4 regions of the Shewanella sp. 5S214 genome follow, and region 2 is predicted to be linked to each of the others. Evidence: predicted binding sites of a transcription regulator. Region 2 holds the regulator's gene; each other region holds the start of a gene.

Region 1 (7,930 bases), on a different contig from region 2:
GCTGAAAGCCATAAAACGATGTTCTAATATACCTAGCAATCGATTTAGCTGGTTAATTTCTTGTTCATTTGCTTTGGGGCTGTTGTCCAAGTCATCTGCAAAGTAACCGGCTAACAAATCAGCGGTATAGTCTTTTAGCTGCTTTAAAAAGGCTTTTTGTCCGGCCTTAATTGAAACATCGCCTAAGGTAAAGTTACTCGCCAATTTGTCTGCAATAACATCAAGGGCCACTTCATTATTGGCCACAATTAACACCGACTCTCCGCGAGCCATATGTTCCGCTGCAACGGCAGCAATAGTATAGCTTTTACCTGTGCCGGGTGGGCCAGACACACAACCTAGACTGTTGTTAGCGGCGATAGCGATAACTTTCTTTTGTGGGCCAGATAATAGTCCAGGCAAAAAGTCGTACTTGAGCTTCGCAGGTTTGGAAACCTTGTTCGACTTTGCCATTGTATGGTTAAAGAGCTTACCGATAGGGGCTGATAGCTGATTAGCATTGATGATAGTGTCTAATTCGTGAAGTACGCCGCGGCTACTTTTTGATCTTTCAACAAAAATTAACATGGAAATGGGTAATAAGCTGGGGATCTTTTTTGTCAGTGCTTTTTTGATGTCACTGTATTGAGCAAGCTTCGGATATTGGAGTAATTCAAGCGAGCTTATTTCAATATGATTATTACTAAAATATGAGGTCCAAAATGATGCGGAGCGAGTCTCTTCAGTAAAAAGCGATTCTGCTAGCGCATTATCTTCTGGGAGTAATTGTTGCAGTAAGGCTTCATTGATTTCAGTTTCATCGACTTGGGTAGAAAAATAGCAATTACCATTATCCTGCTCAATGGTGGCTTCGCTAAAGAGCAAAGGCGATACCACCGTTTTAAGCTCGCCTTTTATGGTGACTTTGCCGACAAACAAGAACCGTGCATACAGTAATACTCTTTCTCTTTGATACATTGCTACCCGTTTTAACATTGGGGCGGCAAATTCTTCGGGGATAGGTAGCCGAGGTAAAAAACCTGTGCCTAGTTCATCTTTACCTTGAAGAATTAAACGGTCTTCTTGTTTAAGTTTATTGACGTTCCAAAGATTAATGGAGGCACTATCTTCCTTGTAGCAATCTCGGTAATAAGAAATAATTTGTTTGTAACTCAATGAAGTAATTCCATTTACTGATGGTCCCAAGATATATTAGACACTATGCGGCATGGCTCGCAGCGAAAGTGAAACATGTCTAACAAAGGCTGTTCAAGTTTCCAATGATGTGAACCACAACGTGGGCAAGCTCGGTTCAATTCGCTTTCTAACGACTCACCACCGACACGATACAGATAATAGTAAGTTGGTATTTGCGTTAAAAACTCTATTCTGCCACGTAAATCCCAACCTCGTCTAAACAGGTCGCTGTCTACTCGAGTGATTTCATCTAATGCGGCAAATTCAGCTTTAGTGGCAGCCGCCATTTGTAGCTCATCACATGCTTGCCATTCTGTTTGCCATTTTATAATGCGTTTATGATCGCCATTGAAGGTCGCAGGTAATTGATACAGGGGGATTGGCAGGAGATTATCGCCATTACGTAGCGGTGAGCACATATGAACATAACTGGTATACAACACCTGCCATGATGGTGTCTCTGTGCTGCTAACTTCAGAGTTAATGTCTTGGCCGATGAACTTTTCTCTAGGAGCCAATAGTTTGGCCGCGGTTAATCCGGCTAAAGTGACCTTTACCCACGGGCTATGATAACGATTTGCCAGGCTGGTTTTTTCGGGTAACAACAGGCGAACTCTAAATTCACCATCATTAAAAGCGACGGCAAACTCCCTGCCTAAAATTTGTCCATTCGCCCTTAGGGCTTCAAGAAAAGCGTTGATGGCTTTTTCTACGGTATCAATTGTTGTGTCGGCAAAACATTCAAAGCGCAGTTCAGTAACAAACATCTATTGGTCTGCCTTATTAATAATGATATTGCTTTGAATGGCATTGTCTTGTAATTGATTTTCTAGCTGTTCGACTCGCTTAGTGAGCAGTGTGACGTGTTGTTGCAGACTCATGACCTGCTGAATAACATTGGTAAGATCCACGTTATTATCTGCAGGTTGGTCAGCCACAGCGACAATATCGGCTAATTCTGGTATGTGTTGCCACTCGGATTTTGGCAACGCCTTAAACTGTTGTAAACCTTGGATTAGGGTAGGCATTGGAATGCTATTTCCTAAACGGCTTTTAATCAGTGCCAAACAGGGAGTATTTCCATTGTTAGCAATCGATTTAGCCGCGGCAAGTACTTGCTCAATTGGACTCATTGTTGGTTAAATTCCTTAATTCGGTGGTGTGAGATTAACTAATTCTTATTAAATATAAAAATAAAGGCATACAAATCAGTATTTTATTTTTTGGCACGATTCTGGCTTAAAGGAACTGTAAATACAATGCGGATTTTATTTTAACAAAAAGGATGCAACATGAAATTAAAACTTATCACAGCAGGATTAATTATCGCCACATCAGTAGGGCTAAGTGGTTGTGTTATCAGTGTCGGTGATCATGAATCGGCTAAAAGTGCTGACTATTGGCAAGTTCAACAAGATAAGAATCGTGAACTGTTGAGCAAACTGTCTATGGGGATGACGAGTGATCAAGTGATAACTCTAATGGGCACCGCCGATTTCAGCGAAGCTTATATTAAGCCGACTGAAAACCAAGGGGAACAGTCTATCAAGGTCATGTTTTACCGAACGCAATGGGCGCAAGGCGATGGTAAAACAACCAAAGATGAATGCACGCCCATTGTGTTTCGCGATGATGTTTTAGTCGGTTGGGGTAACACCGCCTACAAACAAATCTGATGAGATAATGGCGCTGTTATAAGGTCAAAAATTAATTACATTTCAGCGCGCATCATTACGTCCAATTGGTCAATCACTTCTGACCATTGGGCGTCTTCTCGTAATGCCTCTTTTAAAAATGCTTTTTGGCCTGGATTCCAGCAATCTGCATCGGTTATTAACGTATGCTTAGCAAGCTTGTTTTGCATAACAAAGTCATCGATACCCACTTGATCATGCGGTAAACCTAGTTGCATAAATAAATGGCTAAGATCATTTGATGTAGTGTCCATTTAAAGGATTCCTTGTAATGGTGTGGTAAACAAATTCAGTATCAGCGTTGATGAGGTAAATAGCAAACAACTGGCAATGACAACCGCGAACAGGCTAAATGCGTAAACAAAACTTGTAGAATGTTTCAAACTTGTTAAGTTAGATTGAGTTTAGAGAGTCAATAACAAGGAATAAAAATGGACAATCACACCTTGGAAACTATTCGTGCAGTGTATTTGACCGCAGAAGACCTGAGAGTCGCAGCTTCCATTCTCTACAACGCATATCATGATGACCCCTATTTTATTGACGTGCTTGCTCAAGATGATGAACAACAATATGAGCAAAAGCTTCGGGCAGCCATCCGTGAAGAGTTAAATGAGTTATGGCAACAAGAACAAGCTTTAATCGGTTTATTTGATGGTGAGCGTTTAATCGGAATTGCGTGTGTCATTTCTCATCTCATTCCTCTGGGTGAGGGACGATATTGGCACTGGCGTTTCAAAATGATGCTGGGTACCGGATGGAAATCGACACAAGGATTAATGCAAAAAGAAACCTGCATTCTTGAACATCTGCCTTCTCAAAAGTGTGGTGTTTTACAATTTATTGCTATATCACCAAATGAGCAGCAAAAAGGTTATGGGGCTAAGTTAATTCAAGCGGTATTGAGTTGGTGTGATGAACAACCTGATCTCGATGGAGTAGGCGTGTTTGTTAGTCATCCATCACATCATCGGGCTTTGGTAACACAAGGGTTTAGCAGTATTGCTAACGTTAGCATCGGTAATATAGAAGGTGAAATTCTGTTTTACAGTAAAGTGTAAAGCCAGCGTAAAATAATTGAATACTCATCGGGCCATATCATTTGCGGATTATCAATTAAGGAGTGAATAGTGGAACCTAAACGTTATTCTTCATTTACAGAATTTTACCCATTTTATCTGTCGCAACATCAAAACCCTATTTGTCGAAGGCTGCATTATATTGGCAGTAGCATTATTTTGGTTATCATTGTGAGTACCTTGATTAATCAGCATTGGTGGCAATTATTGTGGCTGCCCGTTGTGGGTTATGGCTTTGCATGGTTAGGGCATTTTCTATTTGAAAAAAATAGGCCTGCTACATTCACTTATCCGCTTTATAGTTTGTGGGCTGATTGGGTCATGTTTGGGCAGATGATAATGCGCCTGTGGCGAAAATCAATCCGATAGTAATAACCTGCTCATGCTTTTGTAAGCCATATCCTACAAGCATGTAAGGGATCTTATCTAAAGTTGTCAGCGTTTAACGTCATTAATTATATTTAATATATAAAAATCATAGTATTACATGTTTTTTCTTGAGTGTCGGTATGTTAAGCATCTATTTCAATGATGTTGAGTGACTTTTCATCGAGCTGGTTTTGATTAGAATGTAGTTATCGAAAGCGAGTTATTTGTTGGTTTTCTTAGGATGAGAAATAAGACAATTAATGCTTAAGAATATCATGGATGTTATTAGGACACGCTCACGGATTGAGCATAAGCTCGGCAAATGGATAGCCGAATCAAGGATGAGTGAAAACAGTCATGCTGTTGACACAAGGATAACAAGGATAGGGCTGCAGGATGCAGCATGGATAGATTCAACGGATTGAATAGATTTACCGCTCAGTCAATGGATAGGCTGTTCAAAGGAGTGACACTCATGAGTTTGTTTGTATTACACAAATAGACAAGGAAATGAGAACAGGGAAAAGGACTGCAGGAAGCATGTTTACATGGATGGTGTGCAGGGAGCAAATATTCAGCAGGATGCTGACAAAAGTGTTAACGGGCACAACCTTATAACTTAAGGTTGTGCCTTTTTGCATCTAAAACTCATATTTGAGCCGCTACGGAATTCTATGGTCGGACTGGTTGATGATGTGCTAGGTTAACTGGCTTTAGCTTATCTAAATCGCTAATCTCAATATTCATAATAAGTCCTATCGATATCGTTCAGTTTTCGCGATGTTTTTATAATCCTGTGATGTAATTGAATACTTATTTGAACGATTATCTCGTCATCTTTGTGACACTAATGTTCGCCAATATGACCCAATATCAACTGAATCTGCTAATGCCTATATTGATACTCTCAATTTATCCCGAGGGCATGTTCAAGCATGTCATTGATACTCTGAAAATGCTGATGATTATCTCAATGACCTTTTGTCTAAATAATAAACTCAATGTAATAGTGACAGCTTTCTGCCATAGTGAACCTCCACATTATTAACTTCGTAGTGCACATATGTTTGATGCAAGCAGGCCATCATCTCGAAAAATAAGGAGGGTGTTATGAAAAGTATATTAATGCTAACAATATTGGCAGCAAGCTTATTGTCCTATGCTTCTAACGCCACGGCAGATAAGACCATTTTAGCCGGAGGATGTTTTTGGTGTATGGAGTCCGATTTTGAAAAGCTTGATGGTGTTAGCGATGTGATATCAGGGTTTACTGGTGGAAGCTTAAAAGATCCCACCTATAACGGTAACCATGCAGGTCATTTTGAAGCGGTACAGATAACCTATGATCCTAGCAAAGTGAGCTACAAAGAGTTATTAGATTATTACTGGGTAAATATTGATCCCTTTGATGCAAGAGGGCAGTTCTGTGACAAAGGTACTAGCTATTTAAGCGCAATTTTTGTGGCAAATGATAAAGAAAGGCAAATTGCCGAACAGTCTAAAAGCGATATTGAAAAACAATTTCCTAACCAGAAAGTGGTTACGCCAATTTTAGCATCGAGTGTTTTTTACCCTATCAAAGGCGATGAAAGTTACCATCAAGATTACTATAAGAACAATCCTATTCGCTACCATGCTTATCGCTGGAATTGCGGTCGTGACCAAAGGTTAGAGGAAATTTGGGGAGATAAAGCGACACATTAATCAGGTTGTTTGGCACAACACATATGAGATTGAAAGTGAATCAGCTATTCACTGCTTATATTTAGAATAAAGTAACGATTTTTAGTGGGTATTGGTTGATGTTAATGCCGTAAAAATTCTAACTATTAAATAAAGTGGATTATTTGACTGTGGCTATTGAGACGATTAATTATTTGAAAATCAATAACCATTAGTCACAAGTTGATTTACCCCATTTGAAACTGTTTCCTTTATCAGGATCAGATCTTTATTGTGTTCGGCGGTCGATGATTGTTTAGCTTCTTTTGGCGATAACCTGCTCTGTTTATTTGTTTAATTTCACTATCAAAAAATATAGTTTGGAGTAATAGGCGGACATCAGCTGATTTAAGCCGTTAATAAACCAAGTTCATGACTGATGCCCTTTATGCCTAGATTACCCATGCGTTGCTGATGCCTTCTCGTTATCTGAGTAGAAGGACGCTGTTATCTGCAGCGTCTAATCAATAACCTACTCTTTGCTATTGTTTTATTTAAGCGCGAGAAGTCGTATTAACTTACTCATTCACTTTTTCTAACGTCGCAGCATCGGTATGAGAGAAATCTTTACCGTAGATATTGAGTTTGGTGGTTTGTGAGTAGGACAGGGTTTTTTCACCAATTTCCATTGTCATAGAGAATCCTTGGGTCGTCGCATTTTCGGTCATATATGTCGATTCACCTATACCTCTACTTGGCGCTGTCAGGGTCATTTTTTTGCCTGCTTTTCCTTCTGCGATCACACATACCGCTCTTGGCACACAGTATGAGTTATATACCATTTGATTCTTTTGGTCGTAAATCATATAACCACGCTGATCATGAAATTTGGCATCGTCTCTTTGTCTAAACACCTCTAGTTTGTAATAAATAGCGACCAGAGATTGATCGCTGGCATTAACAGCGTCGGCAGCGGCTTCATATGTTCTTATTTCATAGAAAGCTTCTACAGCTGTGCCACCTTCACCAACATTTGACCCTGTTCTTCCAGGTGCGATGTCAACGCCGGGACTAACCGTTTTCCACGATCCAATTAACGGCTGAAGTGGACCAAAATCAACATTTTGAGCTACAGCTTGCCCAGTAAAAGATAATGAAAGGGCGATTGATGTCAGAATGATTGCGGGTAGATAGTTAAGATTTTTCATCGATGTTTCCATTTATATTATTAACAGCAAGTGTCGATTGGGATCCGTTAGGCTTGAGTCAATATGCACAGATGAACTCAAGTCATCATCACCTCAGGTAACGCCGATGATAGGCCTGGTTGAATCATTGTTATATGGGCGTAATGTCCCGAGCTCTGTTTCTGTGTAAAAATAAGAGTTAATTTTCAGTACGTAGGACATATGTCGCATACCCAAAAAAGCAATGAGTGAGACAATTAACAAGGAACTAATTTTAGGGAAGTAATGATGCACTATATTCGAAATGTGATGATTGACGCTGGAAAGTTAAAATTTCTAACTATGCTGTTTTTTTTGATCGTTATCATCACCAGTATTTCGGATTTTTTTGCCGATATGGGGCGAGGGGCTAATATACTGCATATATTACAAGAAGCTACAGTTTCTGTTTTTTCGCTATCTTTACTGTTGATGTTGCTATGGAATGCGAAAGTGACCACACGAAGAAACGCACAGTTGCTCAAAGAGCGTGATCAAGCAATCATATACTCAATGCAGGCATCGAAAGAATTGATAAGTGCCAAGCGACATTTTGGCGAGGAAATAGTAAAACAATTTTCTAGATGGGGGTTAACTGATAGCGAGTCTGACATTGCTTTGTTTACTCTCAAGGGATATAGCGCTAAGGAAATCGCTAATTTTAGAAACGCTTCAGATAAAACCGTACGCAATCAGTTAACGAGTGTATATAAAAAATCTGCGA
Region 2 (7,930 bases):
TAATCTTTGATTATTTTTTACTTCATTAATCACTTCTTTTTGTAAGTCCACTGGGTACTGTCTCGCATTTGACATATTCATGAAATAATCTCCTGCCAATTTACTTATGTTTACTAGAGCGAGTTTCCACTTCATCCCACTGGCTACAACCGAGATGTGCTAAGAAAAAAATGTTCTGGCGGCATTGTGAAATGATATTATTTACCATGACATTTATTGACTTAATGCTACGACTTCCGGTTATTTTATTCATTGCTATCTCCTACATCTACCAAGGACTACTTGTAAAATCACACTATCACTTAGTGGGTATGTGTTCTTATATGGAAAGCTTGTGCCAACTTTGATAAATATTTTTATCTGTTATTTATCAGTGTCTTATTTAAAACCTTTAACCTAGGTACTTTTTACCGACAGATTAGTTTGGTGCAATTGCACTAACTTGGTGAATAAGTTCTGCAGATGAATCGCTATCAAACTTATCGCTAGGTCGCAGTTTAGATGACAAATATGGCAGAAAAAGGTGACCTCAATGACAAAATAAAGATGGCGTTATATTGAATTTAATATTTACATGGATGATTTGAACATGATCAGAAGGGGGAGGTGAGTGCTGAGTTAACAGACTGACAATCTGTGGCTAGCGTGACCATTTGAGAGTCCGCCGCCCACAAAAGAGTCCTAAAGTAGACAGTTTTATAGACGGCATATTATTTAACCCAACTCGGGTTAAGAGATAAGAGCAATACTCTAGTGCATTAAATACAGCGTCGCTAAGCCTAAAAATGCAAATAGACCAACCACATCAGTGACTGTGGTTAATACCATGCCTCCAGCAAGAGCTGGGTCGATATTGAGCTTTTTGAGCATGATTGGAATAGTGGCACCCGCAAAGCCGGCAACTGTCATGTTAATTAGCATAGCACTGCCAATTAATCCGCCTAACGCAATGTCGTCTTTCCACAGCCACACAGCAAAAAAGACCAACACAGACCACATAATGCCGTTTAATAATCCAATGCCGAGTTCTTTGCCGATTAACCAACGTGAATTACTTTGGCCAATATGGCCAAGTGCAATACCGCGGATCACCAGCGCTAAGGTTTGATTACCGGCAACGCCGCCCATGCTCGGCACAATGGTCATTAAAATTGCGATGGTAGCAAATTGCTCTAAGGTGCCTTCAAACATATTACTGACAGATGATGCTAGTAATGCGGCAAATAGATTGATGGTTAGCCATAGAGAGCGTCTTAGAGTACTTTTAAGCACTGGGCCGAAGGTATCTTCATCATCATCCATGCCTGCCATCCCCATCATGGAATGCTCGGCATCTTCACGGATCACATCGATAACGTCATCAATGGTTATTCGTCCAAGTAATTTTGCTTGGCTGTCTACTACAGGGGCAGATATCCAATCGAGTCGTTCAAATTTTTGCGCAACATCTTTATCTGACATCTCAACCGGAATACTTTCTAGCTCGGTGTCCATAATGCTGCGAACTGTGACACTCGGATCGCATGTGAGTAAGTCGACCAATCTGACGCCACCTAAAACATGGTCATGGCGATCGACAACATATAATGTATCAGTGGTATCTGGTAAATTACCGCGTTGACGTAAATAGCGTAACACTACTTCGATATTAACATCGGGTCTTAGGGTAACCGTATCTGTGTTCATTATGCTGCCGGCAGTATCATCCGGGTAGCGCAGTGCTTGTTCTACTCTATCTCTGTCCTGGCTTCGCATTGACTTGAGTACTTTCTTGTAAACCGCATCGGGCAAGCTGCGAAGAATATAAGCAAGATCATCGGTGTCCATTCCTATTGTGGCCTGGGCGAGTTTCTCTGGTGTCATGCTGCTGATGAGCGAATCTTTCAGTTCTTCACCTAATTCATCCAGGATCTCACCCGCATATTGTTGATCAATTAATTGCCATAAGACTTGTCGATTTTTTGGTGGTGATGATTCGAGAATGAGGGCGACATCGTTGGGTGACATTGCATGTAACATATTGCGAGCATGAACAAACAATCCACTGTCTAACGCTTGAGCGAGTTGATTGAGTCGTTGTTCTGTTATTTCATTATCTAGGTACTCTTTACCCATATATCAACTTCCTATTTGTCATACGAATATGATTCTGTATGTAATGGTTTTGGGCAGTTTCAGTTTCTCTGTTTGGCATATTGATGCAAGAATTGTTATCTGCGGGCAAGAAATGAAATGCAGCAATAAAATCGTTGAGTGACTTGCTCCAAACGAAAGTCTGAACTGCTGATGTTGCTTTACACAAAAATTAACGTCCGATTATATCGGTGTTTGGTCAAGCGAGAACCGTGATTGAAATTGGCTACAACGCTAATATCTCTTAAGAGAACGAATACTTAATCAGCTGGGGATCCGCCGCGCGTTTTCAATATAAAGGCTAATATTATCGAGGAACTGATCGTTAACCTTCGAACAGCAATATCGTGGCAGTTTGGTTAGTATGACGACTTCATTTAAAGATGGAAATAAATAAGTGATGATGGCTTAACGATCAGTAATTAGTGAAAGTATCACTAAATAATTTAGCAAGACTCATCAAATTTAGCATTAATGAGATCACATACGGCATTTAATGCCACTTCAGCATCTGGGCCTTGGGCTGTTACTGTGATCATTTTACCTATGCCACTTTCAAGCATTAATAACCCAAGTACACTTGCTGCACTGGCGTTTTTATCGCCTTGAGTTAACGTGATACTGGCATCAAAATCACCCGCTAAAACAGCAAGTTTTGTTGCAGCTCGAGCATGTAACCCCAATTTATTTGAAATGGTTACTTGGCGTTCAAGTTTGATCATTAGCGCGATCCTATGCTCAGTTAGCTGTCAGTATCAGTTAAATTTAATTCTCTGTGGCGAGCATTAACTGTATGTTTACTGCCATGTCTAAACCTTTTTGCTAATTGATCGGCTATATATACCGAGCGATGCTGGCCACCGGTGCAACCAATGGCGATAGTCAGATAGCTGCGGTTATTACGTTCTAAATGCGGCATCCAGGTTTCAAATAAGTTTTCAATTTGCCAGATAAACTTATTCACTAGAGGTTGCCGACCTAAAAACTCTTGTACCGGTTCGTCTAAACCTGTGAGTGGTCGTAGTGCTATTTCCCAGTGTGGATTAGGTAAAAAGCGCACATCAAACATAAAGTCAGCTTCTGTTGGCATACCGTGTTTAAAGCCAAAAGACTCAAAGTTAATCACTAACTCTTTATCGACACTACCTAACAATATTTGCCTGACTTGGTCGCTTAATTCGTAAATATTCAGGGCAGAGGTGTCAATATAATGATCAACAATTTTTGCGATAGGCTCAAGTAAACGGCCTTCTAATATGATCGCTTCTTGCAGTGAAATATGATTTTTAGATAACGGGTGTAATCGACGCGTTTCGCTATAGCGTTTGAGTAGCACTTTATCATTAGAATTCAAAAAGAAGCTAATAATTTCAGTGTCATGTTCAAGTAAGGCAAGTTGATCTTGAAGGACTTTACCTTGCTCGGCAATGTTGCGTACATCAACACTAATTGCCACTAGATCGTTATTACCTTTGAGCTGAGCCAGTAATATGCCAATCAGTGGTAAAGGCAAATTATCAACACAATAATACCCTAGATCTTCTAATACTCTTAGAGCAACAGATTTTCCTGAGCCTGAACGTCCCGATACTATGACAAGTTTCATGCAGTAATAACCCGATAAAGTTCTGTTGAGTCGTGAGTTTTACGAAGCTGTTTCAATATTTGCTTATCGCTTAATTTTTGAGCCACGCTTGATAGCGTGCTTAAATGCTGTTGGCACTGATCTGCAGGTACTAACAAAGCAAATAAAATATCCACGGGCTGTTTATCGATTGCATCAAAGGCAATGGCTTCTTCACATTTAATAAATATTGCGATCGGATGCTCTATGGTCGTTAATCTACCATGAGGTATCGCAATGCCATTTCCTATACCTGTGCTACCCATTTTCTCTCTCGCTAATAGGCTTTCAAAAACCTCTTGCGAAGATAGGGGTGGGTACTGGGCAGCGACTAAATTGCTGATGAGTTCCAGTACTTTTTTCTTACTGCCCGGTGTGGCACAGGTAGTGCATTCCGGCTGCAGAATGGTACAAAGTTCCATCGTTAGTGTTTTGTATACTTCTCTTTGTGTTTAATTACCTGACGGTCGAGTTTATCGATCAGGGCGTCTATTGCAGCATACATATCAGTGCTTTCTGACATGGCAAAAATCTCTGCACCATTAAGGTTGATTTTAGCTTCTGCTTTTTGTTGTAATTTTTCTACATTGAGCACAACGTGTACATTATTGATCTGATCGAAGTGTCGTTCAAGCTTTGAAAATTTACCTTGAACGTATTCACGTAAAGATTCGGTAATGTCGATATTTCTACCTGTCATATTGATAAGCATAAAAATCCTCCGTTGCCTTGTAGGTTATAAACTCTTACGTTGGTTTGAGGGTGGAATGAGCATCGCTTCGCGGTATTTTGCAATCGTACGACGCGCAACGTTGATCCCCTGATCTGCCAGCAGTTGGGCCATTTTGCTGTCACTTAATGGCTTTTGCTGGTTTTCTGCCGCAACCAGTTTTTTGATAAAAGCACGAATAGCGGTAGATGAGCATTCTCCGCCATCGTCGGTGCTGACATGACTAGAGAAAAAGTACTTTAATTCAAATAGCCCACGTGGTGTGTGCATATATTTTTGAGTGGTAACCCGTGAAATAGTCGATTCATGCATTTCTACTGCTTCAGCAATATCATTGAGTACCATAGGTTTCATGGCTTCTTCACCATATTCAAAGAAACCTTGCTGAAATTGCACAATACAATTGGCGACTTTCAATAAGGTCTCATTGCGGCTTTCGATACTCTTGATGAACCATTTAGCTTCTTGTAAATGACCGCGAATAAATTGGCTATCGGCAGAGTTTTTACTGCTTCTAGCCATGGCTGCATATTGTTGATTAACGCCAATTTTAGGCATATTGTCCGGGTTTAACTCTACAACCCAACGGCCATTCTTCTTTAGTACGGTTACATCAGGAATAACATATTCGTCATCAATAGCGGTGACTAACAAGCCCGGGCGAGGGTTAAGTGACTGGATTAAGGTGATTGCGTCACGCAACTCGTTTTCTTTGAGCTTGGTTTTGCGCATCAATAATCTAAAATCGCGCCCAGCAATTAAATCTAAATAGTCTTTAATGAGCAGACGGGCATTGTCTATATGTGGGGTTGTGTCGGCATATTGGGCTAATTGAATGAATAAACATTCGCTTAAATCTCGTGCGGCAACACCAACGGGATCAAAGTGTTGAATACGTTTTAATACCGCTTCAACTTCATCTAGTTCAACACTTTCATCACCCATGGCTTCGAGAATATCTTCAGTGCTTTGGGTTAAATAGCCGCGTTCATCAATGGCATCAATGATCGCGGTAGCAATTGCTCGATCTGTGTCAGAAAATGGCGTGAGATTTTTTTGCCACTCTAAATGCTCATATAAGCCTTCAGTCGTTTCACCTTGGAATGGCATATCATCATCGCGCATGCTAGCACTGCCTGAACCTGACATTGGTGAGGCGGTGTACACTTCATCCCATGTGGTATCCATAGCTAAATCGTCCATGGTTTCTTTGGTCATGGATTCTGCTGTGTCGACTGTTGAGGTGTCTTTTTCTATATTGACCACGCTGTTGTCACTAAAGTCGGTGTCAGATTGGTCGCGACTTTCTTTTACTGAGTCTTTTGCTTGAGAAAACTCATCTTCTATTTCAAGCAATGGGTTTGAGTCCAATGCTTGTTGGATTTCTTGCTGTAGCTCCAATGACGATAATTGCAGTAAGCGGATCGCTTGCTGCAATTGAGGGGTCATGGTTAAGTGTTGACCCATTTTGAGTTGGAGTGACGCTTTCATTTACCGCTTATCCCTAGATGATTTCCATAAAAATGACAATCTCGAAAACTGTAATCGATTGTCACATACATCAATGACATTTAACGCTATTTAGATATCGTTCAATGAAATGAGTTAGATAGACTAAAAGGCCAGTAAAGTAACTATAGCTTGAATTGTTCACCTAAGTACACAGCCCGAACTTGTTGATTACTCAATATCTCATCAGGTGTGCCTTCGGCAATTAAATTGCCCTGGCTGACAATATAAGCGCGCTCACAGACGTCTAAGGTTTCACGTACGTTATGATCGGTAATTAATACCCCTAAGCCGCGGTTTTTAAGCTGTTGAATGATTTTTTTTATGTCGATGACAGAAATAGGGTCAACCCCCGCAAAAGGCTCATCGAGCAAAATAAATTTAGGATTAGCGGCCAGCGCGCGCGCTATCTCTACTCGACGACGTTCCCCACCAGACAACGACATGCCTTGGCTGTCGCGAATATGGGTGATATGGAATTCTTCTAATAAATGCTCTACTTGCTCAATCCGTTGGTCGGTAGTGAGTTCTTTACGAGTCTGCAATACGGCCATAATATTGTCGTATACGGTCAGTTTGCGAAAAATACTGGCTTCTTGCGGCAAGTAACCAATCCCTTTGCGAGCTCTAAGATGCATTGGGTCGGCGGTTAAATCGTCATCATCAATTAAGATCCGACCTTTATCGCTTTGCACTAAGCCGACAACCATATAAAACGTGGTTGTTTTACCTGCACCATTGGGGCCTAAAAGACCGACAATTTGGCCTGTTTTAACGGTTAAACTCACATCTTTAACAACCTGACGAGTTTTATAGCTTTTAGCTAAATTTTCAGCCGTTAGGGTTATTTGGGTCATGGTTTGATCTGCTTTTTAACAGGAATTTCAGGGAGCTTTTGCTTTGGTGCAGTCTCGTCTTGGAAATTCTCAGGTTGAATAATAGTAATAACGCGATCTTTCCCTGTACCAGTACTTTCAGCAATCAGCTCTTGAGCGTTAATGTTGTACTTAATACGGTTACCAGTTACTTGGCTACCAGATTGATCCAGTTTGGCATTACCTGTCAATGTCAGTGTAGTGGTAGCAAGATCATAGCTTATTTCGTTGGCACTGGCGGTACCAATTTGACCGTCGTCTAACTCTTGTGAAAACGTTGCAGGGTTACCTATAGCGATGAGTTTTTTACTGGTGCTATTTTCGGGAGTAAACGCCCGTAACTCATCAGCATTAATGTTAATAGTGCCTTGAGTAACGGTAACAGGACCATTAAAAACAATTTGATTATTTTTAATGTCAGCAGACTGGCTTACTGAGGCAATTTTCAACTCTTGTTGAAGATCACCTTGTTTCGCTATGGTAGGTAAACTCAGCAGGCAAAATATGCTGCCAAATAACATAACATTGGCGTGAGTGTTGAGGCGATTAATGTGGCTCATATGTTCCTTCTACCTGGCTGAGTAGCGATAATTTTTGCGAATTCAAGTCAGCATGTAGACCTAAACCTTGAATAATAAACCCTTTACCTTTGATGTACACCATCTCTTGTGAGGTGCCGATCATAGTGGTTAAATCCACCGAAACAGCTTGGGTACTGAGTGACTGCAGGGGTTCTTCTATATTAATGGCATCAATAATAACATTATTTTCTAATATGACTTGGCTGGTATTTTTATTCAATTGGCCTCTATCTGCGCTTAATTGCCATTGCGCTTGGCCGTTTTCAGGGTAAATGAGGTAAACAGGTTTAGTAAAGTGAGTAATGTCACTTGAGGCGTAATGCTCCATGTGTTCGGCACTGACTCGACTAGCAATTAAACCGAGTTTATTAAATTCTGTGGTGCGTAGGTTATCTGCTACAAAGTCGGGACGTTCAATACCTCGAACTTTCACAGCATCCATTTCACTGCGTTTTATTTGCGCTTGCCAGTAGAGGAA
Region 3 (7,930 bases), on a different contig from region 2:
CAGTTAAAAATTCGAATTGCGGTGGCGATTGGGTATTAGTGGTTATATCGTGAATAGGTGGGTATTTAACTGGCTCAATAACCAATGCCACAATACTCGGCGCCAATATGCCTAATCCAAGCACTAACGCTATGGTCGAATTGATAAGCCCTTTACCTTTAGCACGACTGTTTTGCTTAATGGTAAAGCTGGTAATTAATGCCACTAACCCAATCACGACGACAACATATCCCAGCAAGTTATTGTAATTACGGCTGGCCATGAAGCCGACTATGGGATCCCATAATCCTATTGTCGATCCAAATACCATTAATACGGCAAGTGCTACTGCAACCAATGCCACCACTAACGCAATATTACTTAAACTGCTTTTTTGCATCACATTCATCCTTTAGGTAATCCTAATTTATCTCACTCAACTTACATTGACCTGAATTTGTGCTAATAAATTTCTCAAACAACAAAAAATATTCTGACTCAATAAGATAAGCTCGAACCGTTTACTGACTTAACCAGTGTTGTTTCGCTTTACTCACCCGTATTAGGATCAAGCGCTAAACGACGCATGGTACGAATTAAATTACTTCTATCTAGCTTTAAGGACCTTGCAACTGCAGCTAAGTTACCTCGCTCAGTCAAGAATACTGTTTGTATGACTTGCCGCTGATACTCATCGGTGGCATCACGCAGTCCTTGGGTTATCACTTGGGATAACGTAGCCGTTGAATCATTGGTGGATTGACTCTCCATCGCGGTTTGCTGTGGTGCTTCAGAATGACTCGCCATAAACTCTGACCCCAGATGCACAGGGCTAATACTAATAATACTAGCATGACGACCTTGTTCACTAATGGCCCTTAAGGCAGCGCGACTAAGCAAGTGCTCTAACTCACGCACATTGCCAGGCCAATGATATTGGGCTAATTGATTAATCGCGCTTTGTTGCAACCTCAGTTTCGCGACTCCAAGTTGATGTTGGCTTTTTTCTAAAAAATAGCCTGCCAATAAAATAACGTCTTTACCGCGATCACGTAAGGCTGGCACTGGCAGTGGATAAACACTTAAACGATGATACAAGTCAGCTCTAAACCTACCTTCTTTAACTTCTAGCTGCAAATTACGATTAGTTGCAGCAATAATTCTGACATCCACCACAATAATATTGTCGCTACCAACACGCTGAATTTCACCATTTTGCAATGCACGCAATAACTTAGCTTGTACCGCTAACGGTAATTCACCCACTTCATCTAAAAATAATGTGCCGCCATCGGCCAGTTCAAAGCGGCCCCGACGATCGCTTACCGCACCAGAATAAGCACCTTTTACATGACCAAAGAGTTCACTTTCAACGATGCTTTCTGGCAGTGCTGCACAGTTAATTTGTACTAACGGTTGCTCGCTGCGACGTGATTGTTGATGAATGCTTTTGGCAACTAACTCTTTACCCACACCAGTTTCCCCGGTAATTAATACCGATAGATCGCTGGCGGCAACAGTATTTATCTCTGACAATAAATCCGTAATTGCGCCACTGTTACCAATAATACTTGACGGCCCTGCAGTCGCTAACATGCACTGTGCCACTTGATGATTACGTTCAACTTGAATTTCTAACGCTTCAATATGTTCACTGGTACTAATCGCAGCGGCCACAGCAGCAATATAAGCGCGGGTTTCGGTTGGATTAAGCGAATCAAAACTACCTGCTTGCATAGCGTCCAAGGTTAAAACGCCCCAGGCTTTACCATCGATATAAATGGTGCTGCCCATGCAGTCATGCACGTGCAATTGTTCACTGCCATCATCGACTAAACCGTCATAGGGATCGGGCAGTGTTGAGTCGGCATCGAAGCGGGTAATGTGTGGGTTAGTTAAAATTTGCTGCAAGCGTGGATGGTGGTTAATCGAAAATTGTCGCGCTAACGCTTCTTGCTTTAAGCCCACCACAGCTACAGGCACCAAATGATCCTGTTTAAGCTTCAGTAAGGCTACAACATCGCACGGAATGGCGCGTTGAATCGCTAAAATCAGCCGCAAGTAACGCTCCGATTTTATCAAGTCACGATTTAAGTCTTCTACAATGTCGATAAAGGGAACAATATTCATAATAAGTCAAATAAACCTAATTTAGGTTAATTTGACACACTTATTGATCTAGGTCAATTTAACCTTTATAAAATTTATATGTTTAAAATCAGTGTGATAAATGTTGGCACGTTCTGTGTAATGTCAAGGTATACAAGGTAATTGATTGAAGCTTATCGTTATTTACTCCCCAAAAAGGAATCATGAATGTTAGACACTGCAACTGTTCAAATTATTAAGGCCACTGTCCCCGCGTTACAACTTTACGCCAATGACATTACCAGCCATTTCTATCCATTACTGTTTGCCCAGCATCCTGAAGTATTGCCTTATTTCAATCAAACTAACCAAGCTAAAGGCACTCAACCTAAAGCACTGGCTAACGCTGTGATTGCTTATGGTGCCAATATTGATGAGCTAGGTAATTTAAGCGCTGCGGTCAGTAAAATTGTCCAAAAGCATACCGCACTAGGTATATTGCCGCATCAATATGATGCGGTTGGCAGCTGTTTATTACAGGCCATTAAAGCCGTACTCGGCGATGCTGCAACAGACGAAGTGATTGATGCTTGGGCCAAAGCTTACGGTCAGTTAGCCAACATATTAATTGCGGCTGAAGAGTCAATTTATACACAGAACGAACAGAAAACTGGTGGCTGGCGCGGCGAGCGTGAGTTTATTTTAATAAAACGTGTAGTTGAAAGTTCAGTGATTACCTCATTCTACTTTCAACCATTTGATGATAAAGGTTTGCCAAGTTTTGAAGCCGGTCAATTTCTAACCTTAGTATTTGATGATATCGATGGCGTATCAATGCGTCGTAACTACAGTTTATCTGACGCGGCAGGCAAAGATTACTTAAGAATTAGCGTCAAGCGTGAACCTAATGGTGTGGTATCAAATCACTTACATAACCACATTCAGTTAGGTGATAAAGTCAAATTACGTGCCCCAAGTGGCGATTTCACTTTACGCAATAATACCAAACCGTTAATTTTACTCACCGGCGGTGTGGGCATTACGCCTGCGATTAGTATGCTCAATACTGAAGCTGGTTCAGGCCGCGATATTCGCTTTATTCATGCAGCTCTTAATAGTGATGTTCATGCGTTTAAACACCATGTTGATCAACTTGCCTCAATCCATGATCACATCAAGCCGCTGTATGTTTACAGCCAACCAGGACAATATTGCCAACCTCATGCGACAGGCTTCATCGATGCATCATTGATTGCAGAGCAACTGCCTGCAGACCGCGATGTAGAATTTTACCTACTTGGCCCGACTGGCTTTATGAAAGCAGCATTAGCTATCGCCACCAGCCTAGGTATACCAGAAAACCAAATTCATTATGAATTCTTTGGCCCAACTGAAGCATTAAGCGCTTAATCAGCCAACAAACCCGTAAGATAGAAAAAGCCCTGAGCGTTAACTCAGGGCTTTTTAATTATTAATAAAAAAGATTAAACCTGTGACTGGAGATGCCCTAAAACGGGATATCATCATCCCAATCTTCATCTTCTCAATGATTAAATACTCTATTAACTTAAATAAACTGGATAGCACACATGGTTAAGTCATCCTGAAACTCTGAAAAACCGCAAAATAGTTTCATTTGCTGTTCAAGATACTCCAGCATAGCTTCGGGTTCATCGGGGGCGGCACTAATGGCTTTTTCTAAGCGATCAAAGCCGAATAGCTCTTTTTGGGCATTTTGAGTTTCGATGACAACATCAGTATAAACAAACAAGATATCACCAACATCCACGCTAACCCTGTAGGTATCCCAATTTTGCTCACGCAGTACACCTATCGGTATCCCGCCCTGATCTAGAGCAACCAGCCGATTGGCTTTTTTCAAGTACGCATGCGGATGGCCAGCATTGGCATAAATGAGTTCTTTGTCTTTACAATTATAACGAAGCACTGTGGCAGTTAAAAAACTGCCGCGGGGCTTTTTAGTGAAAAAGTGTTGATTGATATAATTGAGTACTTCTGAAGAGCTACTGGATAAGTTCTTCGGCTCAAAGGTGCGTAAAATCGCATCTATCATTGCTGTCTCTACGGCAGCGGCTGGGCCATGCCCCGATACGTCGGCAATAATCATTCCTATATCACCTTGAATGTCAGGACGACTTTTGCCGAGATCGACAATATCTAAATAATCGCCACCAGCGCCTTTCATTGCTTTGTAGGTGTAGGCCATTTTAACGGAGCTGAGTTCAATACCTTTGTCTGGCAACATTAGCTGTTGTAAGCGGGTAATCTCTTCTATCTCATCGCGGATCCATACTTGAGCGGCATTGAGCTGTGAAGATGCCTCAGAGAATTGAAAACTTTTTAGCTGGTATAAAAGCTTGAAATACAATGCACTAACATGATGCGACTCTACATTGGCAGGCAAATCGAGCAAAATGATACAGTCAAATAAGCTCGAATCTTTACCAAAAGGCAGTGCCCAAGACGTCTTGCCATCATCATTTAATGGCAATATCTCAATGGTACTGTGCTGTAACGACAATGCTTGAAACTGTTTATACAGGTTAGTGTAATGTTGATCACACAAGGATGAAAAATTACAGCTAATTTGGCCATTTTTCTTAATGAGATAATAATTAAACTCAGTTAACGTCAGCGCCAAGGTGGTTTTAAACCACAAGGTTTCATCAATGATATTATTAGCTAATGCTCTGTCTATACTCAAAGGGAAGACCTTACTTTTGGGCTAATTTAGCAGCAAGGGCTTCATTTAAACCAGAAACACCACTTTTCTTTAAGGTACTTTGATAGTCTTTACTAAAGGTACGGATCATTGATAAACCTTCCGCTACAAAGTCGTAAATTTTCCATTCATCATTGCGCTGATAAAGCTGGTAAGACACTGGAATGATATTGTCTTTGGTATGTATGTCGGTATCTACCGTTGCATAGACTTTTTTCTTGATAGTCTCGCCAGTGTAAGCAACGGTTTCATTATCATATTTTTCTAACAATACAATATAAGTATCGACTAGCACGCCTTTTAACAACACCATAAATTGACGCTTTTCGCTGTCGCTGGCTTCTCTCCAATACTTACCTAATACGCGTTGCGCAGACGCTTGAATATCCACATGCTTTTCAATCACATCACTGAGCGATTGTTTTTTTTGTTCAACCGACAAAGCACTATCAGAAGCAATACTAATGATATCTGACACACCCAATTTAACCCGATCTGTCGGTCCTTGTGCTGCTAAAGCTACAGACGACATCACTAACATTATGATTAAAGCTATTATCGATTTCATTATTTATCCTGACTAAACATATATTTACTAACTAATTCTTCGATGCTAATTGATGATTCTGTATCAATAAACTCATCACCATCTTCCATATTGATGTCTGATCCACCGCTGGATATTTTAAGAAACCTATCACCGATAATCCCAGATGTACGAATAGACGCGACGGAATCATCTGGCACGATAATGCTGTTATCTAATGACACTGTAACCACAGATTCATACGCTTTAGGGTCGTACTTAATCGATTTAATTAACCCAACCCTTACACCGGACATTTCAACAAAAGCCCCCTCTTTTAAACCTGAAGAGTTTTCAAATTTAGCGACTAAGGTATATTGACCGCTATTAGAAATCGATGCCCCGCCAATGGTAACAGACATAAATACCAAGGCTCCAATCCCGCACAGCACAAACAGGCCGACGAGAAAATTGACGTAATTGTTTTTCATTGTTACCTCGAGTTATAGTGCTAATGAGCTAACGATGTAGTCACTAAATAGCATAATAATTGCACTCATTACCACTGCCTGAGTGGTGCCATTACTGACGCCTTCAGCGCCCATATTTTTTTGATTCAGGTGTAAGTAAAAGCCGTAATACAAAGGTATCCACATAATAAATAAACCAAATACCAACGACTTTATTTGACCAACCAGCACATCTTTAAAGCTAATCGTATCCAGCACACCTTGAATATATGCACCGGGGTTTTCGCCTTGGATGTGAACGCCAACGATATAACCACCGCTTATCCCAACCAGGTCGAACACTGCCGTTAGGATAGGCACACAAATTAACGCGGCAAGTAAACGTGGCAACATAACATAGCGATAGCTGTTAATCGCCATGCAATCAAGCGCATCAAACTGCTGCTCATTGCGCATAATACCAATTTCAGAGCAGGTAGCAGAGCCTACTCGCGCAATCAGCATCAATGCGGTCATTACCGGGCCCAGTTCTTTAATCAAACTCAAGGCCACTGCCGAACCCAACAAATCCACCGATCCAAAGCGCACTAAGGTGTCGTAAAATTGCAGCGCCACCACCATGCCAGTAAATAATGCTGCGACAATAATGACGATTAAAGACCGATTACCGATAAAGTATATTTGCTTGAGCACTTGTTTAAATGACACCAGCCCAGTAAATAGGCTGCTGACAATGCGCAGTAAAAACATTGTCGCTAGGCCTAAACTGTCGATATTTTTTCGTGTTGCGGCGCCCAGATTACTGATCGCATTAAATAAGGCGGTCATTAAATATTGTCCTTATCTAACAGTCGATTGAAGTAAACCTCGCCATCGTCTCGGTAAGTATTAGGTTGGCGGTTAATCATATTTTGAATACGTTCATCTGGCGAATTTTTAATCTCGTCAACCGTGCCATTTGCCACGACTTCGCCGTTAAACAAAACCACCACACGATCGGCAATTTTAAACACACTTTCAAGCTCATGAGTCACCACCACTATGGTCATGTTCATAGCATCTCTTAAGGTTAAAATAAGCTCATCCAACTCTACTGCGGTAGTCGGATCTAGTCCTGCCGACGGTTCATCAAAAAATAGTAACTTAGGGTCCATGATAACCGCTCTAGCTAAGCCGGCACGCTTTAACATGCCACCCGATAATTCAGAGGGCATCATATGACCAGTGCCGGCCATATTCATGAGTTCAAGCTTCATCCGCACCATAATATCGATAGTTTGGGTGTCTAAAGAAGTATTCTGCTCTAAGGGTAACCTGACATTATCGGCCACAGTCAACGAGCTCAGCAGTGCGCCACCTTGAAAAGCGACACCCATTTTTTGACGTAAATGACGTAATTGTTTACTTTTAGCCGTAAAAATATTCACACCATCAATCATGATAGTGCCAGAAACCGGTGTTTTAAGCCCAAGCATATGATTGAGTAAAGTACTTTTACCTGAGCCAGAACCGCCCATCACCACCAGAATCTCTCCGGGGTTGACCTCTAAATTGACATCCTTAAGTACTTGGGTGTCACCATACTGGGCAAACAAATGCTCTACGGTAATAATAGGCTTAACCATTGTGAGTTACAGCACCTACTGAATCCGCTAAGTTAAACACTGTGTTTAAGCGGGTTAATTGCAATACTTGAAGCGGCGAACCATTAGCACCAACAATATGAAACTCAGTATGGTTTTCTTTGGCCTCATTAAACGCCTCAACTAATGACGCCATTCCTGAGCTATCGATATATTGCAGATGGGTAAAATCGACAATAACGTTATTTTTACTCTTAATTAATTTGATGATGTCGAGTTTAATGCTGCGTGAATTGCTCAGATCGACTTCACCATAAAGCTTAACGACTTGATAATTATTTTGTTGCTCAATTTCAATATTCATTTCATATCACTCAAATTTAACCGTCAATTCTAACCAATTACCTTTACCTTTATGTGGGAGCAATCTTACGGTTTCTGCCACATAATGGATCAAGCAAAGGCCTAGGCCACCCGGTTCACATAAATTATTTTCTGGCGGTATTAATTGTTTATCAGTAATCTGCGAACACACATCTTT
Region 4 (7,930 bases), on a different contig from region 2:
ATCCAAGGTTATTTTTACGCTGAATGATCTCAATGAAGATTGGCCCAAATAAATTTTTGGTGAAAATTTGCAGTAAATAACCGTCATCATCACCATCAACCAAAATCTGGTGATGCTTGATCCGATCGTGATCTTCCGTGACCTGTGGCAACTTATCGAAAATAGTGTCGTAATATTCAGGAATAATATCCAGAGTCTTAATTGAAGTGCCTTCCATTGCATCTAATGAAGCAACAATATCACGGCTTCTAAATGCTAGATGTTGCACACCTGGGCCATTGTATTCACCCAAGTATTCATCAATCTGGTTTTTGTCGTTGCCTTTACCTTCGTTAATCGGAATGCAGAAGCTGCCATCTGGAGAACGCAAAGCATAAGACACTAGAGCCGTTTGCGCGCCACTAATATCAAAGTAACGCACTTCGGTAAAACCAAAGATATCTTTATAAAAGTTAGCCCATTTTTCCATAGTGCCTTTGTAGACATTATTGGTTAAATGGTCGACTTCCATAAAGCCTTTTTCTGGTGTGACGATAGGCTGCTCTAAATCAACAAAGTCAGTTTGATAAATATTGTTTTGTTCGCCAAAGATATCAATAAAATAAATTAAGCTATCGCCAATGCCATAAATAGCCAGATACGGCATGTCTTTGTTGGCATCATCTGCCGGTTTTGCACCTCGAGCCACCGCTTCGGTATATGCAAAATTAGCATCTTCAACCCGCCAACCCATTGAACAAATAGCTGGGCCGTGTGATTTAGCAAAGTCTGCAGAAAAGCCTGCGCGGCCTTTATTCAACAAAAAGTTAATGTCGTTTTGTTTGTAATAAACGATGTCGTTATTTTTGGCTTTTTTTAACATTGAAAAACCGAAATCAATAAACACTTGATGCATATATTCGGTATCTGGACTGGCAAATTCGGTGAATTCAATGCCTAATAGGCCCAGTGGGTTTAGTTCGCTTGCCATTTTTTTTTCCTTTATTTTATGTCAACACCATCACTCTTAGATGACTTAGGGTTGATATAAATGTGGTCTTAGTTTTCTAACCAAGAGCGATTGTAATCATCACTCATGCAATTTTTTACATGAGCGGTTAAATTCAGTGGGGCGAAGGTATCGACCATCACCGCGTATTCGTAAGTTTCAGTTTTGCCGATAGAGGCTTCGGTCCGTCCAGGTTGCGGGCCGTGGGGGACACCTTTTTGATGTAAGGTCATGTAGCCGGCTTCAATACCGGTACGGCTCATAAAATCACCGTCGACGTAATACAGCACTTCATCGCTATCGATATTGTTGTGGTAATAAGGCGCCGGAATTGATCTAGGGTGGAAATCGTATGGCCGTGGCACAAAGTTACAAATTACAAAATTGTGTGCAGTAAACACTAAATGTTCAGATGGTGGTAAATGAATTTTGCCAACTTTAGGGGCATATTCACTGATGTTAAATGCCCATGGATAGACACAACCATCCCAACCTACTAAGTCAAATGGATGCCATTGAAGTGTCATCTGTTGATAGCGATCGCCAAACTTACACATTAACGGGAATTCGCCTTTTTCGACCACAGCCTCGGTTAAGGTTGGGGTTCGAATATCACGCTCGCAATAAGGAGCGGACTCGAGCATTTGGCCATATTCATTTCTAAAATGCTTAGGCACCTCTACCATTGACGAGGATTCAATCACAAACAAACGTACATCTTGATAATCGTTAAATTTTAGCTGGTAGGTGGTTCCGCGCGGAATAATTAAATAATCCCACTTCTGAGTATTGATAACACCGTACTCACTTAATAGTTGCCCTTCACCTTGGTGAATAAACACCACTTCATCTGCATAAGCATTGCGATAAAACTCATTAGTGTCTTCAGTCACTTTAGCCGTGTAAATGGCGACATCATTATTGAAAAATATTTTATTACGAGCACTAAAGAAATTGCCTTGGCAGTCGGCTTGGCGCGAGTCTAATTTGTAATTTTGAATGAGCGGATCTTGCCATTGTTCGCCATGTGACAGAGCGTAAGGTTTAACATCGATCGCTTTGGTTGGCATATTATGATGATATTTATTGGAATAAATATTTGAAAAGCCATGGGTCGAAAATAATTCTTCACGGTACAACTCACCATTATCTTTTTCGAAGGCAATGTGACGTTTGGTCGGGATCTGACCTTGCTTAACATAGAATGGCATGTGATTGTCCTATGGTGAATCGACTGCGAGTGTCGTGGCGTTTATGTTATTTATTGTTATTGCCTAATCTCATTGGCTAAACCAATATGTGATCTAACTAACAATTTAGTGGTAAAGATCAACAAAAAAAAGAATAATAAATAACTCAACTCAATCGACTTTTTTGATTGTTATGTTAGCTTTACATTTGTGTATGGATAACGGGACAGTGGAAATCTTATGCGAATAGATATAGATGCCTTTAATGTACTGCAAGTACTTGTTGAAGAAGGAAGTTTTGCAAAAGCTTCAGAACGGTTACACAAGGCACAATCGGCAGTAAGCTATCAGATTAAAAAACTGGAGCAACATCTGGGGGTAACATTATTTAATCGAGATCATTATCGAGCGGAATTAACCCCCGAAGGTAAAGTGATTTTGGCCGAAGGGCAGCGCTTATTACAGCATTTAGCCAATATAGAACATCTTGCAAGTCGCTTTAGTCAAGGGTGGGAACCTAAACTTGAATTAGTGATAGACGGCGCACTGCCGATGGAACCGATTATGACGGCTTTAAAACGGATGTCGGAGCATAACATACCCACTAAAATTCAACTCAATATGGAGTTTTTAGGCGGAGTACAGCATCGATTTGAACGTGATCAAGCCGACTTAATGCTAGTGAAAGACTATCGTACCGGGCCCTCTTATCATCCTAAAGCATTGCCTACCATTACCAGTGTGCTGGTGGCATCATCACAGCATCCATTAAGTCAGCTTAAGAGGATTAGTTTGCCTGAGTTACAGCAGCATGTAGAGTTGACCATTGAAGATTCATCTCCTGGTAAACGTGATCGCGATGAAATGCAGTTTGGCGGCGATAAAGTCTTTTATTTGTCGGGCTTTATCATGAAAAAAAATGCCTTACTAAAAGGCCTAGGTTTTGGCTGGATGCCGGATTTTTTAATTACTGAAGAATTACATCAAGGACAACTTATTGAAGTAGATTTTATTGGTGGTAATAGGTTTAGTTTTACCCCACAACTAGTGTCAACTTTAGAGCGACCACTTGGTCGAGCAGGGCAATTATTTACTGAATTAATTTTGCAAGAATTTGCCCAATATCAGCAGCAGCAACAATTAGGGTTAAGTGGTGCTGGATTGGGTTAATCATTGGCATACGTCTGCAGAGCCATCAACAGATTTATTGGGCAGCCTAGCATAGTTAAAAGTTGTCGTGTTAAATTGCGGATCCTTTTGTTATTTTATAACATTGTTGCAGGGAAATTATTTAGCTTTGTTAGGCGACAACAATCAATCATAAATTTTTAAGGAATGAAAATGACCAGAAAATGCCATGAAGTAGATTATGAAATTATCGGTTCTAGTATGCAGCTTGTTGAAGTTGAACTTGATCCAAATGAATCAGTGATTGCTGAAGCAGGCGCGATGACCTATATCGAAGAAGATATTAGTTTTGAGGCTAAAATGGGTGATGGCTCTGAGCCTGAATCTGGTTTTTTTGGCAAGCTACTGGGGGCTGGTAAACGTGCCATTTCGGGTGAGGGGATTTTTATGACTCACTTTACCAATGAAGGTCAACATAAACGAAAAGTGGCATTTGCTGCGCCGTTTCCTGGGACTATTTTGGCGATCGACTTAGCTCAACATCAAGGCGAACTTATCTGCCAGAAAGACAGCTTTTTAGCAGCGGCTTTAGGTACGCAAGTGAGTATGAAGTTTAATAAGCGATTAGGAACCGGTTTTTTTGGTGGTGAAGGTTTCATTCTACAAAGCCTTAAAGGTGATGGTATGGCATTTGTGCATGCCGGTGGCACACTGATAAAAAAAGAACTGCGTGGTGAGACATTGCGAGTTGATACTGGGTGTTTAGTCGGATTTACGCCCGGGATTGATTATGATATTCAGCGCGCTGGTTCTTTAAAATCAATGGTGTTTGGTGGCGAAGGTTTGTTTCTTGCGACCTTGCAAGGTCATGGGACAGTATGGTTACAAAGCTTACCGTTTTCTCGCATGGCTGACAGAATTATTGCTCATGCACCATCTCGTGGTGGCAAAGATCAGGGTGAAGGATCTGTGCTTGGTGGAATAGGGCGGATGATTAACTAATCTGGGCATTGGCTGATCTTATTCATTTTCGTTCGCAGTTAGATGCTCAGACGATTTAGCGCTAATTGTCTGAGCCGTTTTTAGGAAGCGGCTTTTAAAAGAATAGTTACCTGTTAGCGACCAGCTGCCCAGTGGTTAATTCAAGGTTATTAATCTACGTTTGTTAGTTTCATAATATGTTGGTATTGCTCTTGTGTGACGGGCTGAACACTCAGGCGAGTACCTTTAGCCACTAGTACCATATCTTGCAGTAAGGGATCTGCCTTCAATTGCTTCAAGCTGACTGGGTTAGAGAATTTGGCCATAAATTGAATATGCACTTGCCACCAACGAGGTGCAGTGGCGTCAGATTTCATATCAAAATACGCTGAGCGGTCATCAAAAGCGCTGACATCAATTTGAGGTTGACTGCTAATGTTGGCTAAACCTACAATGGCAGGTACTTTGCAGCTAGAGTGGTAAAACAACACTAGATCACCCAATGCGATTTGATCGCGAATATAATTACGTGCTTGATAGTTACGAATACCTTGCCAAGCAACCGTTTGCTGCTCACACATCTGAAGATCATCAATGCTAAAGTCATCTGGTTCAGACTTCATTAACCAATAGTTCATGCGATTCCATTACTGTCATTAAAGAGAGTGAATTACTTTTCTGTGCTTGATTATGGCAATGTACACGCAGCTAAGACAATTAGGCAAATAAAAAGCCGATAGCACTGTGCTATCGGCTTTTTATAACAGCGGTCATTCAACCGTTATTAATGAATGCTAATAAGTCGGTTTGGCAATAACAGTTTGACCAATAGGGGTTAAACTTAGTAAGGCTAACTTAAGATGTTGTAACGCGAAAGGAATACCTATAATTGTTACAAAACAAGCCAATGCATGGACTAGATGGCCAATCGCAAGCCAAATACCAAAGCATAAAAACCATATAACATTACCTACTAAACCTAACGTGCCAGTGCCAATATCTTCTTGGCCTGAAATGTGTTTTCGGTTAACCGTTTCTTGTCCAAATGGCCAGAAAGCTAGCTCGCCAATAACAAAACATGCACGGCCAAATGGGATACCAATGATACTGATAAAGCATAATAGCCCCACCAACCACCATGCTAGGCCCATGATAAAACCACCCATAAGAAACCAAGCAATATTAAAGATTAAGCGTAAAAGTGACATTTTCAATCCTATCAATAGTCAATATTACTTAGAATATAGCGATATTCATGCCATCTTTTTAACTGTTTGATTATAATAGGTTAAATGTTAATTTTTTACTTTATGATTAGGTGTGTGTGATGAGTAATACAAATGAATCGATGAGATTTATCATTTTTTAGTTAAAATACTCATATTACAGTTGATTAAGGCAATGTATGTTTTCGATAAGCCCAGTACAAGCGATGAACTTTGATGGACGCAGCATCTATATTAAACGGGATGATCTATTACATGCTGATTTTAGTGGTAATAAAGCGCGTAAATTTTATCATTTCCTCCATCATGATTATTCACACGTTACCCAGCTAGTGGCATCGGGCTCGGCACAAGCCAACTCATTATACTCCTTGTCTGTACTTGCAAAGCTGCAAGGATGGAAATTTGATTACTATGTAAGTCATATCAACACATTCTTGTTACAACATGCTCAGGGTAACTATGCTGCTGCCATACAAAATGGTGCCAATATTATTGATGTCAGTCATTTGGCCGATGCCGAAAACCTTCAAGGTATGCATTTAGACGATGCGATGCAATACATTGTGTCGTCGCACCCAAATTACACAGATAAAAATCAATTACTATTTATTCCCGAAGGTGGACGTTGTGGGTATGCCGAAACCGGGATAACACAACTCGCCAGTGAAATTATTCAATGGGCTCAAGACCGACGACTAAATGAATTGATGGTATTTCTCCCCTCAGGTACGGGGACCACTGCGGCTTATTTAAATAAACAAATTATTCAACAACTGACTCAATTATCATTAACGGAAGTTTTTGCTATTGAGGTGTTAACTTGCAGTACTGTTGGCGGAGATAAATATTTACGCCAACAGTTTTCACAATTAGTTGATGAGATTTATTTTCCTAGAATTATTAATGATGGTCATAAATATCATTTTGGGAAATTATCACAACGTTGTTTTGATATGTGGAAAACAGTTTGCCAGTCGGGAATTGAATTTGAATTGTTGTATGATCCGGTTGGCTTTTTAGTATTACAACATTATTTAAATAGTCAGGCTGTCAGTGCCACCAATGTTCTTTACATACATCAGGGGGGAGCCTTAGGCAATAAAACCATGTTACCAAGATACCAACGAAAATTTCCTCACTCGGTTTGATCACACCAGTGCAGGATACATTTTTGCTACAAGGTATTGATAGTAAGAGAAATAGGTTTTTTAGATGGTTAACTTGGGGTTTAAAATTGAAGAGTAACTTGAAAATAAGCTAGTGAGCTATTCATTTTACTCTGTTTTAATAAACATCGGTAATTGAGAGGAGAATACCGAGAAATGAGTTTATTAAATAACAGAGTAAATGATTAACGCAAAGCGTTAGGGGGGATTACTTATTAGCTGATAATAACCATTTCATGAAGTTTATTGCTTCAATACGCTTTGAAAAGGTTTTTTTGTTTTTACCTAGGCTGTCGGTAAAAGCAATTGAGTTTTTGTTTGACGAAATAGAATTAACTGGAAAGCTAACTGAAATTTCGTGTCCATTAATGTTGTATGACATTGGCCACACTCCTTCTATATATTCACCCATTAGGTGAGACAATTGTTCAATAAAATATCCTTGGCATTTTTTAGTGTTGCAAAAGATTAATGTTTCGAGATTTAACTTAACCTATCTTTTACTCACTAATCAAGTGTTGTTATGTGAATAGTTGATTAAGGTCTAATTTGTGTCTACAACTTTTATGTTGCCACATAGCCTAAAATCACAGTAATACATACAGCACTTAATTTGTAAGTTGAACATAGTTTTATGACAATAAGATTACGCCAATAGAAATTATCATATCAACAGAAATCAATTGAATTTAAAACAATGTACAGAAGCTTGTCTTGGGTTTATTTACGAAGTGAAGTTGAGCAGACTTACAGGTAGGTAACCAAAATTAACAAGAAAACTAAATCTGTGTAGATAATATACTGAGTGTTTGCATATGGCAATAGTCTTTTTCAATTTTTAATCAAATTAATGTGCTTTTCGATTAAAAAATAGCTAATCCTAATGGCATTACTGGTTATTCATAGGATAATTTCACTGCGTTATACAGTTTAGCTCATAAAAATGGATGATGAGGTACCTCATCATCCATCTTCTAAATCATTCTTTTAGAAGAAATTAAACTAATAATCTAACTTATGCCGCCATCATCAGCTAAGTGATAAGTTGGCATACGTAAGCTATCTTTGCAGCGAGCAGTAAATAACTCGCAAGGATATTGATATTTAGTAAATTAGATCACCAATTGGATTTAGTAACTTACTTATACCTTTAGTGAAGTATAAGGGCGCATCTACTACGGTGTAACACAAACAACCATCAATTGTTTTAGGTGAATGTTGGTGCGCTTTATCAAGCAACATAAAATC

The links. The regulator sigma-54, encoded in region 2, starts transcription at its own class of promoters, with help from an activator protein. The targets are predictions, from matches to a motif close to GTTGGCACGNNNNTNGNNT.
Region 1: the regulator sigma-54 is predicted to act here: its motif matches at 2,399-2,417, upstream of ACED29_RS05120 (DUF3192 domain-containing protein).
Region 3: the regulator sigma-54 is predicted to act here: its motif matches at 2,212-2,230, upstream of hmpA (NO-inducible flavohemoprotein).
Region 4: the regulator sigma-54 is predicted to act here: its motif matches at 5,532-5,550, upstream of ACED29_RS12925 (YccF domain-containing protein).

What each region holds. Positions count from the first base shown of each region.
Region 1 is NZ_JBGOOV010000005.1:160,928-168,857, forward strand. It holds gene ACED29_RS05105 (DEAD/DEAH box helicase) at 1-1,155, opposite strand, end outside; gene ACED29_RS05110 (Zn-ribbon-containing protein) at 1,170-1,943, opposite strand; gene ACED29_RS05115 (hypothetical protein) at 1,944-2,309, opposite strand; gene ACED29_RS05120 (DUF3192 domain-containing protein) at 2,469-2,852, shown strand; gene ACED29_RS05125 (DUF2789 domain-containing protein) at 2,888-3,124, opposite strand; gene ACED29_RS05130 (GNAT family N-acetyltransferase) at 3,302-3,931, shown strand; gene ACED29_RS05135 (DUF962 domain-containing protein) at 4,001-4,318, shown strand; gene msrA (peptide-methionine (S)-S-oxide reductase MsrA) at 5,429-6,022, shown strand; gene ACED29_RS05145 (heme-binding beta-barrel domain-containing protein) at 6,559-7,188, opposite strand; gene ACED29_RS05150 (LuxR C-terminal-related transcriptional regulator) at 7,453-7,930, shown strand, end outside.
Region 2 is NZ_JBGOOV010000016.1:46,007-53,936, forward strand. It holds gene ACED29_RS12060 (transposase) at 1-81, opposite strand, end outside; gene mgtE (magnesium transporter) at 751-2,115, opposite strand; gene ACED29_RS12070 (HPr family phosphocarrier protein) at 2,580-2,855, opposite strand; gene rapZ (RNase adapter RapZ) at 2,876-3,739, opposite strand; gene ptsN (PTS IIA-like nitrogen regulatory protein PtsN) at 3,736-4,179, opposite strand; gene hpf (ribosome hibernation promoting factor) at 4,182-4,469, opposite strand; gene ACED29_RS12090 (RNA polymerase factor sigma-54) at 4,494-5,978, opposite strand; gene lptB (LPS export ABC transporter ATP-binding protein) at 6,122-6,853, opposite strand; gene lptA (lipopolysaccharide transport periplasmic protein LptA) at 6,850-7,431, opposite strand; gene lptC (LPS export ABC transporter periplasmic protein LptC) at 7,418-7,930, opposite strand, start outside.
Region 3 is NZ_JBGOOV010000004.1:3,336-11,265, reverse strand. It holds gene ACED29_RS03450 (DUF1499 domain-containing protein) at 1-379, opposite strand, end outside; gene norR (nitric oxide reductase transcriptional regulator NorR) at 529-2,109, opposite strand; gene hmpA (NO-inducible flavohemoprotein) at 2,296-3,477, shown strand; gene ACED29_RS03435 (PP2C family protein-serine/threonine phosphatase) at 3,635-4,792, opposite strand; gene ACED29_RS03430 (phospholipid-binding protein MlaC) at 4,803-5,378, opposite strand; gene mlaD (outer membrane lipid asymmetry maintenance protein MlaD) at 5,378-5,827, opposite strand; gene ACED29_RS03420 (ABC transporter permease) at 5,840-6,634, opposite strand; gene ACED29_RS03415 (ABC transporter ATP-binding protein) at 6,634-7,431, opposite strand; gene ACED29_RS03410 (STAS domain-containing protein) at 7,424-7,753, opposite strand; gene ACED29_RS03405 (ATP-binding protein) at 7,760-7,930, opposite strand, start outside.
Region 4 is NZ_JBGOOV010000018.1:27,754-35,683, forward strand. It holds gene hppD (4-hydroxyphenylpyruvate dioxygenase) at 1-970, opposite strand, end outside; gene ACED29_RS12905 (homogentisate 1,2-dioxygenase) at 1,039-2,199, opposite strand; gene ACED29_RS12910 (LysR family transcriptional regulator) at 2,419-3,348, shown strand; gene ACED29_RS12915 (TIGR00266 family protein) at 3,520-4,308, shown strand; gene ACED29_RS12920 (EVE domain-containing protein) at 4,458-4,925, opposite strand; gene ACED29_RS12925 (YccF domain-containing protein) at 5,082-5,495, opposite strand; gene ACED29_RS12930 (1-aminocyclopropane-1-carboxylate deaminase/D-cysteine desulfhydrase) at 5,693-6,664, shown strand; gene ACED29_RS12935 (hypothetical protein) at 6,891-7,064, opposite strand; gene ACED29_RS12940 (ChrR family anti-sigma-E factor) at 7,787-7,930, opposite strand, start outside.